4 regions of the Kitasatospora sp. NBC_01302 genome follow, and region 4 is predicted to be linked to each of the others. Evidence: riboswitches for the same ligand, from Rfam matches in the RefSeq annotation. Region 4 holds a riboswitch; each other region holds the start of a gene.
The links. A riboswitch is a leader RNA that binds a small molecule or an ion and turns the genes downstream of it on or off. The one in region 4 is predicted to bind cyclic di-AMP.
Positions count from the first base shown of each region.

Region 1: linked by a shared signal. The riboswitch ahead of OG294_RS08760 (glycoside hydrolase family 16 protein) and the one ahead of OG294_RS06115 (LysM peptidoglycan-binding domain-containing protein) in region 4 are both predicted to bind cyclic di-AMP.
Region 2: linked by a shared signal. The riboswitch ahead of OG294_RS29325 (C40 family peptidase) and the one ahead of OG294_RS06115 (LysM peptidoglycan-binding domain-containing protein) in region 4 are both predicted to bind cyclic di-AMP.
Region 3: linked by a shared signal. The riboswitch ahead of OG294_RS22050 (M23 family metallopeptidase) and the one ahead of OG294_RS06115 (LysM peptidoglycan-binding domain-containing protein) in region 4 are both predicted to bind cyclic di-AMP.

Region 1 covers NZ_CP108404.1:2,158,544-2,160,733, forward strand. The annotation lists gene OG294_RS08760 (glycoside hydrolase family 16 protein) at 1-1,046, opposite strand, end outside; cyclic di-AMP (ydaO/yuaA leader) riboswitch at 1,050-1,181, opposite strand; gene OG294_RS08765 (ribonuclease domain-containing protein) at 1,485-1,877, shown strand; gene OG294_RS08770 (helix-turn-helix transcriptional regulator) at 1,967-2,190, opposite strand, start outside.
Region 2 covers NZ_CP108404.1:6,674,330-6,676,519, forward strand. The annotation lists gene OG294_RS29320 (C40 family peptidase) at 1-555, shown strand, start outside; cyclic di-AMP (ydaO/yuaA leader) riboswitch at 843-993, shown strand; gene OG294_RS29325 (C40 family peptidase) at 997-2,148, shown strand.
Region 3 covers NZ_CP108404.1:5,073,229-5,075,418, reverse strand. The annotation lists gene OG294_RS22050 (M23 family metallopeptidase) at 1-894, opposite strand, end outside; cyclic di-AMP (ydaO/yuaA leader) riboswitch at 906-1,081, opposite strand; gene OG294_RS22045 (YiaA/YiaB family inner membrane protein) at 1,278-1,568, shown strand; gene OG294_RS22040 (alpha/beta fold hydrolase) at 1,682-2,190, shown strand, end outside.
Region 4 covers NZ_CP108404.1:1,360,137-1,362,326, forward strand. The annotation lists gene OG294_RS06110 (serine hydrolase domain-containing protein) at 1-814, shown strand, start outside; cyclic di-AMP (ydaO/yuaA leader) riboswitch at 1,146-1,271, shown strand; gene OG294_RS06115 (LysM peptidoglycan-binding domain-containing protein) at 1,277-2,083, shown strand.

The DNA.
Region 1 (2,190 bases), 800 kb from region 4:
CCGTTCACGTACCAGTCGACGGAGTTGGCGCCGTAGTAGGTGCCGATGGTGACCCACTGGCCGGGCTTCACGTCGGTGGCGTCGGTCAGGTAGTCGTGCGCCGGGTTGACGTGGTTGGTCAGCTCCAGCAGGTTCGGGTTGTCCGGGTGGTACTCGAAGGAGTCGATCTCGCTGCCGCCGTTCGCCCAGGTCCACAGCGCGGGCCAGGCGCCGGGCGCGGAGGGCATCTGCACCCGGGCCTCGGCGTAGTCGCCGGTCTTCACCTTGAAGCCCTGCTGGGTGCCCTCGGTGGTGAGCAGGCCGGTGGTCCAGGCCTGCTTGCCGTTCTCCAGGGTGTGGCTGGAGGGCTGGGCGGTGAAGGTGGCCACACCGTTCGCCACCGAGACGTCGGACGGGTCGAGCCAGTCGAGCTTGTTGTCGTCCGGGTTGTGGGTGCCGTACTTGTACGCGGTGGTGGTGCTGTCGTTCCACTTGGTGGCGTCCAGCGGGCCGTTGAACTCGTCCGACCAGGTCAGCGTCTTGCCGGCGACCGGCGAGCCGCCGGTGGCGGGCGGCGTGCTCGGCGACGGCGAAGGCGCGGGCGTCGGGGCGGGGGCCGGGGTGGAGGTGGGGGTGCCGGCCGCCGAGACCGTGAGGGTCTGCGTGGTCAGGTTGTGCCAGGCACCCGCCTGGTCCTGGAAGAAGCCGAAGATCTGGTACGCACCGGCCGGGAAGCTGCGCGCGCCGGTGGTCAGCGAGAGGCCGCTCGGGCAGATCTGCTGGTTGCCGAGGTTCCCGGGGAAGTCCAGGTTGTTGCCGGCGGCGTCGCGCACCCCGACCCCCACCGTCTTCGCGGTGAAGCAGGAGGCGGCGTGCAGGGTGAGCGCGGCGGTGGTCGAGGCGCCGGCGGTGGCCGTGGCGGGGGCCAGCCGGTCCTGGGTGACCTGGGGCACGGCGGTGCCGGACGTACGGGCCCAGGCATCGGCCTGGCCGACGACGGGCACCGCGAGCAGGCCGAGCGCTCCGACGACGACGCCGAGGCGCAGCGGGGTGGAGGTGGGTATCACGGGGAGTCCTCTTGCGACGCCTACGAGGTGAGCTGTCGGGTTCGGGCCGCAAGATGGCCCGGCCACCGACGGATTCCGGTGGCGGCTTCACCCCTAGCCGGGCGTGCCTGGTGGGCCTGCGGGCGCAGGCGGGCGGGGCACGGCTGGCACTACCTGGGTCCCCCGCTCCTGCCTGGTGCGGTGCTCCGGGGCCGGCCACCGGCAGGCAGGACTCGGCGGTCCCGGGGGCTGGGCCCGCCGCTGGGTGGCGGGCGCCAGCAGGGTAGGCAGATGACATGATCATCATCAATGTCAGGCGAGTCACACCTGTCACACCAGCACCGAAAGCGACGCCATCGCATCACCTGGACCGCCATCCAGTTACATGGACATGAAAAGTCTCTTGGCGTGCTCCCAGCACCTTCCCAGACTTCCTGACGCTCCCCCAGACTGCTTGCCATGCAGACTCTTCTACGCGCGTTGAAGTCGCGTGCCGCCTCCGTGGTCACCGTGAGCATGCTCACCCTGGCCCCCACCGCCGTCTTCGCCGCCGACGCCCACGCGGACGTCAGCGGCTCGATCTGCCAGTCGGCGCTGCCGAGCCAGGCGGACGACACGCTGAACCTGATCGCCCAGGGCGGCCCGTTCCCGTACTCCGAGGACGGCGAGACCTTCCAGAACCGCGAGGGCGTGCTGCCCAGCGAGCCGAACGGCTACTACCAGGAGTACACGGTCGTCACGCCGGGTGCGCCCACCCGCGGCACGCGCAGAATCATCACCGGCGAGGACGGGTCGGACTACTACACCTCCGACCACTACGAGTCGTTCTCGCTGATCGACTTCAGCTGCTGAAACCGGCGCTGAAGCGGACCCCGAAGCGGGTCTGAGCCCGTCGAGCCCCCGTTGAGCCCCGGTCCCCGCAAGCACGCGGGGACCGGGGCTCAGCCGGTGCCGCGCCAGGCCGCCGCGGCGGCCACCCGGCTGTGCACCCGCAGCTTGGCGTAGGCGTGTTCCAGGTGCTTGTCCACGGTGCGGGTGGAGACCGCGAGACGGCGGCCGATCTGCTGGTCCGTCAGGCCGTCCGCGAGCAGGTCCAGCACGGCGGCCTCGCGCGCGGTGAGGTCGGCGGCCGGCGCCCGCGGCGGGGGTGCCAGCCGCTCCAGGG
Region 2 (2,190 bases), 5.3 Mb from region 4:
GCCGCCGACACGCTGGCCCAGCTGGACAGCGCCACCCAGCAGCTGAACCAGGCCAAGGCGGACGTGCAGAGCAAGCTGGCCGCGGCGCAGAAGCTGCTCAACTCGCTGAGCGCCTCGGACCGCGCCACGCTGCAGGCCGCCGACCGCGCCTCGCGCAGCAGCGCCCGCACCGACCTCGGCTCGCTCGACCTCCCGGCGGCCGGCGGCTACGCCGGCCAGGCGGTGCAGGCGGCGCTCAGCCGGCTCGGTGACTCCTACGTCTGGGGCGCCACCGGCTCCACCACCTTCGACTGCTCGGGCCTGATGCAGTGGGCCTACGCGCAGGCCGGCGTCTCGCTGCCGCGCACCTCGCAGGAGCAGGCCACGGTGGGCACCGCGGTGCCGAGCCTGTCCCAGGCGCAGCCGGGCGACCTGATCATCTTCGGCGGCGACCGGCACCACGTGGGCATGTACATCGGCAACGGCAAGATGGTGCACGCGCCGCACACCGGTGACGTGGTGCGGATCGCCGACCCGACCACGATGGGCGAGTCCTTCATCATCCGCCGGGTCTGACCCGCCGTCGCCCCGGCGCGCGCCGACCGCCGCTGAGCCCCCGTCACCCGTGCGGTGTGACGGGGGCCACCTGTTCGTATCCGGCATGATCACGCGCGGGTGATCTCCATAGCACCCAGAGTCAAAGTTAGGCGTTTTTTCTGACAAGGATTTGAACGGATCACAGAGTTGTTACTAGGGTCGCTCATCAGACCACCGCGATGGTGATCACCCGACCCGGGTGGCAGCGGGGGTTACCGCCGAGTCTGGAAAGCAGCACGGGCAGTTGACTGCCCGACGGGGACCCCCTCACCGGGGAGCTGCGGACCGGAGCCGGGGAACCACGTTCCTCGGGGTGAATCGGCGCCAGGTCGGCCGTCAGGCCGGTGAGGCGTCGTAGGGCATCTCTTCCAGCCCGAACCCGTCAGCTCACCCGGTAGGCGGTCGGAGGAAGAAGGATTCGTGGCGTCCCATCGTCGTCCCAAGCCCGTCGGCCGTACTCGCGCGTCGATCCTGACCGCTGCCGCCGCGACCGCCGTGGCGCTCTCCGCGCAGGGGGCGGCGCACGCCGACCCGGCGCCCTCGCTCGACCAGGTCAAGTCCCAGGTCGACGACCTCAACAACCAGGCGGAGCAGGCCTCCCAGCAGTACGACGGCGCGCAGGCCAAGCAGCAGACCCTGCAGAAGCAGGTCAGTGACCTGCAGGACGAGGTGGCGCGGCAGCAGGACCAGGTGACCAACCTGCAGTCCGGGCTGGCCTCGGTGGCCGCCGACCAGTACGCCAGCAACGGCATCTCGCCGACCGTGCAGCTGATGCTCTCCAGCAAGCCGGACGGTTTCCTGAGCCAGGCCAGCTCGCTCAACCAGATGAGCAGCACCGAGAGCGAGACGCTGAAGCAGCTCCAGGAGCAGCAGCGCAAGCTCGACCAGGACAAGTCCGAGGCGCAGGGCAAGCTCGCCGAGCTGGATGCCACCACGCAGCAGCTGAAGACCGCCAAGGACGCCGTCCAGGCCAAGCTGAAGCAGGCTCAGGACCTGCTCAACACGCTGACCGAGCAGCAGCGCCAGGCGATGGCCGCGGCCGAGGCCAAGGCTGCCGCCGACGCCAAGGCGGCGGCCGACCAGGCCGCCGCGCATGCCAAGGCCGCCGCCGCCGCCAAGGCCCAGACCGACGCGCAGACCGCCTCGCGCGGCTCCTCCCGCACCGACCTGGGGAGCACCGGCTCCACCACGGCCGCCCCCAGCACGCCGAGTGCCGGCAGCTCGGCCGCGCAGGCCGCGATCGCCGCCGCCGTCAGCAAGCTGGGTTCGCCGTACGTCTACGGTGCCGCCGGGCCGAGCTCCTTCGACTGCTCGGGCCTGATGCAGTGGGCCTACGCGCAGGCCGGCGTCTCGCTGCCGCGCACCTCGCAGGACCAGGCCTCGGCCGGTACCAACGAGGGCACCAACATCGCCAACGCCCAGCCCGGCGACCTGCTGGTCTTCTACAGCGACATGCACCACGTGGGCATGTACGTCGGTGGCGGCCAGATGATCCACGCCCCGCACACCGGCGCCGTGGTCCGCTACGAGTCGGCCACGGTGATGCCGATCGCGGCGATCATCCGCCCCTGACGCACCGTCGTCCCCGAAGGCCCGGTCTCCTCCTGGAGACCG
Region 3 (2,190 bases), 3.7 Mb from region 4:
CAGGCTCGGCGAGGCGCCGGTCGCGCCGACCGTGCCGAGCACCGTGCCGGGGGCGACCTCGCCCGCGGTCACCGCGATCGAGGCCAGGTGGCAGTACCAGAGCTCGGTGCCGTCCGGCAGGGTCTGGACGACCCGGTAGCCGTAGGCGCCGGACCAGCCGGCCGAGCTGACGGTGCCGCCGGCGACCGCGCCGACCGGGGTGCCGGCGGCGGCGGCGAAGTCCAGGCCGGTCCGCAGCTGGGCCCAGGGCGAACCGGACGGGGCCACGGTGTACTTGGCCAGCGGCAGGCGGGCGGTGACCGGGGCGGCCGCGGCCTCGGCCTGCGCGGCGGCGGCCTGCGCGGCAGCGGCCTGCGCGGCAGCGGCTTCCGCGGCGGACCGGGCGGCGGCGGCCTGCGCGGCGGCGTGCTCCTGCTCGGCCTGGGCGGCAGCCTGGGCGCGGGCGGTGGCCTCGGCCTGCGCCGCGGCCTCGGCCTGGGCGGCGCGCTTGGCGGCGGCCTCGTTGGCGGCCTCCAGCCGGGCGGCCTCCTCGGCGGCGGTGCGCTGGTCGGCCTGCTGCTGGATCCGGGCGGCGAGCGCGAGGCCGGGGTCGGCGGCGCCGTCGGACTGAGCCGCGGCCTGCTGGTCGGGAGCGGTGAGCGTGGTGGCGGGCGCCGGCACCGGGGTGGTGGCGGCAGCCGCGGCGGTGGCCGACAGGCCGGTGGCGCCGAGTGCGGCGGCCATCGCGGTGACGACCGTGGGGGCACTGCCCAGCCGGAGGCCGGCGGAGTTGGCACCGGCGCGCGCCTGGCGGGGCACCTTGGGCCGGGCGGTGTCCGCCGTCGCGTCGGGGTGGTCGAGCAGGCCGGTGGTGCCCGATTCCGTGTGGCTCTCCGGGGAGTGCGACAACGCCACGGGGGCGCGCTCCTTTCCTTCCCTCGCGCCTACCGGGTTAGCTGACGGGTTCGGAGCAGGAAGGTCTCCTACGGTCCGACCTGGACCGCAACGGCCCAGGACGATCCGATTCACCCCAAGGAACGGTGGTTCCCCGGCTCCCGGCCCAACCCGAAGGCCAGGTCCGTGGATTAGGCGACGGCGCACGGTGCCGTTTCGGGTACGGCGTTGCCGACCGCGCTGCGTTATCAAACGTTAATCCCAGGAGCGCGCGATTCCAAGCCGCTCCGGTCGAACGGGCACATTCCCCGGGCGTCATGCTCCCGTCATGCCGAGAACCGCCCGGGCCCGATCTGAGTAGTCGTACTCAGGTGCGCAGCACGGCAGTTGGCCATCCTTCAGGTATGACTTCCACGGTTCAACCACGGACCACGTCCGCTTATTACGTGCAGGCGATCCTCTCCTTCGCCCTCTCCGCCGGCGGCCTCGCGGTGGGTATCGCCTACCTGCCCATCAGCTCCTGGATGCGGGCTTTCCTCGCGCTCGGCCTGCTCTACGCACTGACCTCCGCGTTCACCCTCGCCAAGGTGGTCCGGGACCGCCAGGAGGCCGGCGAGATCGTCACCCGGGTCGACCAGGCCCGGCTGGAGAAGCTGCTCGCCGAGCACGATCCGTTCCGGGCCGAGGGGCTGTAGGGCCTGCCCGGCGCAGCTGTGCGGAAGGGGTTGACGGCTATGGCTATTAGCCATAGCTTTGTGGGTGTCGGCAAGCCGCCGGCACCCACCGTTCGCCAGGCCAGGAGGCCGCCATGAACGCCACCACCGCCCCGCAGACCCAGTTCCTCCAGCTCCCCGGCGGCACCATCGCCTTCGACGACACGCTCGGCGCCGACAGCCGCGGCACCTCCGGCGAGGACAGCACCCCGGTGGTGCTGCTGCCCGGCATGCTGGAGCCGCGCGCCAGCTTCCGCCACCTGCGCCCGCTGCTGCTCGCCGCGGGGCAGCGCGTGATCACCATGGACCTGCGCGGCCTCGGCGAGTCCTCGTCCGCCTGGGACGACTACTCCCCCGCCGCGATCGCCGGGGACGTCGTCGCGCTGCTGGACCACCTGGGCATCGAGCGGGCCGTCCTGGTCGGCCACTCCTACACCGGCGCCACCGTGCTCAAGGCCGCCACCACCGCCCCCGAGAAGGTGGCCGGGATCGTCCTGCTGAACGCCTTCGTCGAGCAGCCCGAGGCCGGGGCGCTGAAGCGGGCGCTGGTCCACGTGATGGGCAGCGCGGTGATCGCCTTCCCGAAGTTCTGGGGCTTCTACCT
Region 4 (2,190 bases):
GCTGCTGCCGCAGGCCCCGCACGCGGGCGGGTTCGCCGTGCACCCGTGGGCGGACGTGATGCTCCCCGAGCCGCTCACCGACACCGGCCTGATGGCGCCGGCCGGGCAGCTCTGGTCCACCGCCGCCGACCTCGCCCGCTGGGCCTCCTTCCTGGCCGGCACGCTCCCGGGCGGCGCGGAGAAGGTCCTGGCCCCCGCCACGCTGGCCGAGATGCGCCGCCCCGCCGCCGGCCCGGACCGTGACGACTGGACCTCCTGCTTCGGACTGGGCCTGCAGCTGTCCCGGCAGGACGGGCGGCTGCTGGTCGGCCACGGCGGCTCGATGCCCGGCTTCCTGGCCGGCCTGTGGTTCAGCCCCGAGGACGACGTGGCGGCGATCACCCTCACCAATGTCACCGCCGGCTCCGGGCTCGGGACCGTGGCCCCCGACCTGATCCGGATCGTCGCCGAGCGCGAACCGCTGCTGCCCACCGCCTGGCGCCCGTTCACCGACGCCGATCCCGACCTGCTCGCGCTGACCGGCCCCTGGTACTGGGGACCCACCGCGCTGGCCCTGCACCTGCGGGCGGACCGGGCCCTGGAGCTCACCGCGCTGAGCGGCCCCGCCCGCACCTCCCGCTTCCTGCCCGAGCCGGACGGCAGCTGGGTCGGGCTCGACGGCTACTACGCGGGCGAGCCGCTGCGCGTGGTGCGCGCCGAGGACGGCTCGGTCAGCCACCTCGACGTGGCGGGCTTCGTGCTGACCCGCGGCGCCTACCAGCCGGCCGCGGTGGTGCCCGGCGACGTCGACCCGCAGGGGTGGCACGCGGGCTGACGCGGCGCTGGCGGGCTCGGCGTCGGCTGACGCGGCGCTGGCGGGCTGACTGGCTGACTGGCTGACGTGGCGCTGGCTGACGTGGCGCTGGCTGACGGAAATTCATATCACGGGGCGATAACGATGCGAATCGTTATCGCCCCTCCAGCTTCGGCATGAGACACCTCACATTGCCCTGCGACAGCGCCTCCTGGCTTGAGATGGGACCTTCGACCTGTCTACGGTGCATGCCGTTCGTCTCCACACGAACCCCGCTCCCCGGAACGCCGAATCCTGCCGCCGGATGGAACGGGCACTGTGCACTGAAGCACCACGGCAGGGGCGGGGGACCCAAGGTAAGTCGCCCCACCTGGAGCACGGCTCCGGGCGGGGCTTGGGGTGAAGCCGCGCATTGCGCGGCCGGGCAACTCCAGCCCGAATCCGACAGCTCACCTCGCAGGCGTGGGAGAGGAAACGCTTTTCATGCTGTCCGTCAACGGTCGCCCCAGCCTGCCCAGCCGCGCCGCCATCAAGCGCGCGATCGCCACCGCCGTCATCGTCGGCGCCGGCGCCGGTCTGCCCATGATCACCGCCGGTGGCGCCAGCGCCACGCCGATCCACTCCGGTTCGCACGGCCACGCCGCACAGCACCAGGCGGCCGCCGCCGCTCCGGCCGCCGCCTCCCAGGCCGCCGCCCCGGTCGCCCAGGCGCCCGCCGGCTACACCGTGCAGGACGGCGACTGGCTGTCCAAGATCGCCACCAGCCACAACGTGCAGGGCGGCTGGCAGAAGCTCTACGACCTGAACAAGTCGGTGCTCGTCAACGGTCCGGACGTGATCTACCCCGGCCAGCACCTCGCGCTCGGCGACGCCCAGGCCCAGGCCCCGGCGCAGACCCCCGCCCCGGCCCAGGCTCCGGCCGCCGCCCCGGCTCCGGCTGCCCCCGCCGCTCCGGCTGCCGCGGCCGCTCCGGCCACCCCGGCGCTGAGCGCCAACGCCAGCGTCGCCTCGCTGCAGGCGCTCGCCGCCTCGATCGTCCCGGCCGACCAGCTGGCGTCGTTCGACCAGATCATCACCCACGAGAGCGGCTGGAACGTCACCGCCACCAACCCGAGCTCCGGTGCCTACGGCCTGCCGCAGGCCCTGCCCGGCAACAAGATGGCCTCGGCCGGCTCGGACTGGGCGACCAACCCCGCCACCCAGATCAAGTGGGCGCTGCAGTACATGAACCAGACCTACGGCAGCCCGAACCAGGCCTGGGTCTTCTGGCAGGCCCACCAGGCGTACTGATCACCCCGGTGATCAACGGCCGCCGGCCCGCCCCCATCGGGCGGTAGCGCTCGGCGGATCGTCCGCAGCCGTCGGCCGGCCACGGGTTTCCCACCTGTGGCCGGCCG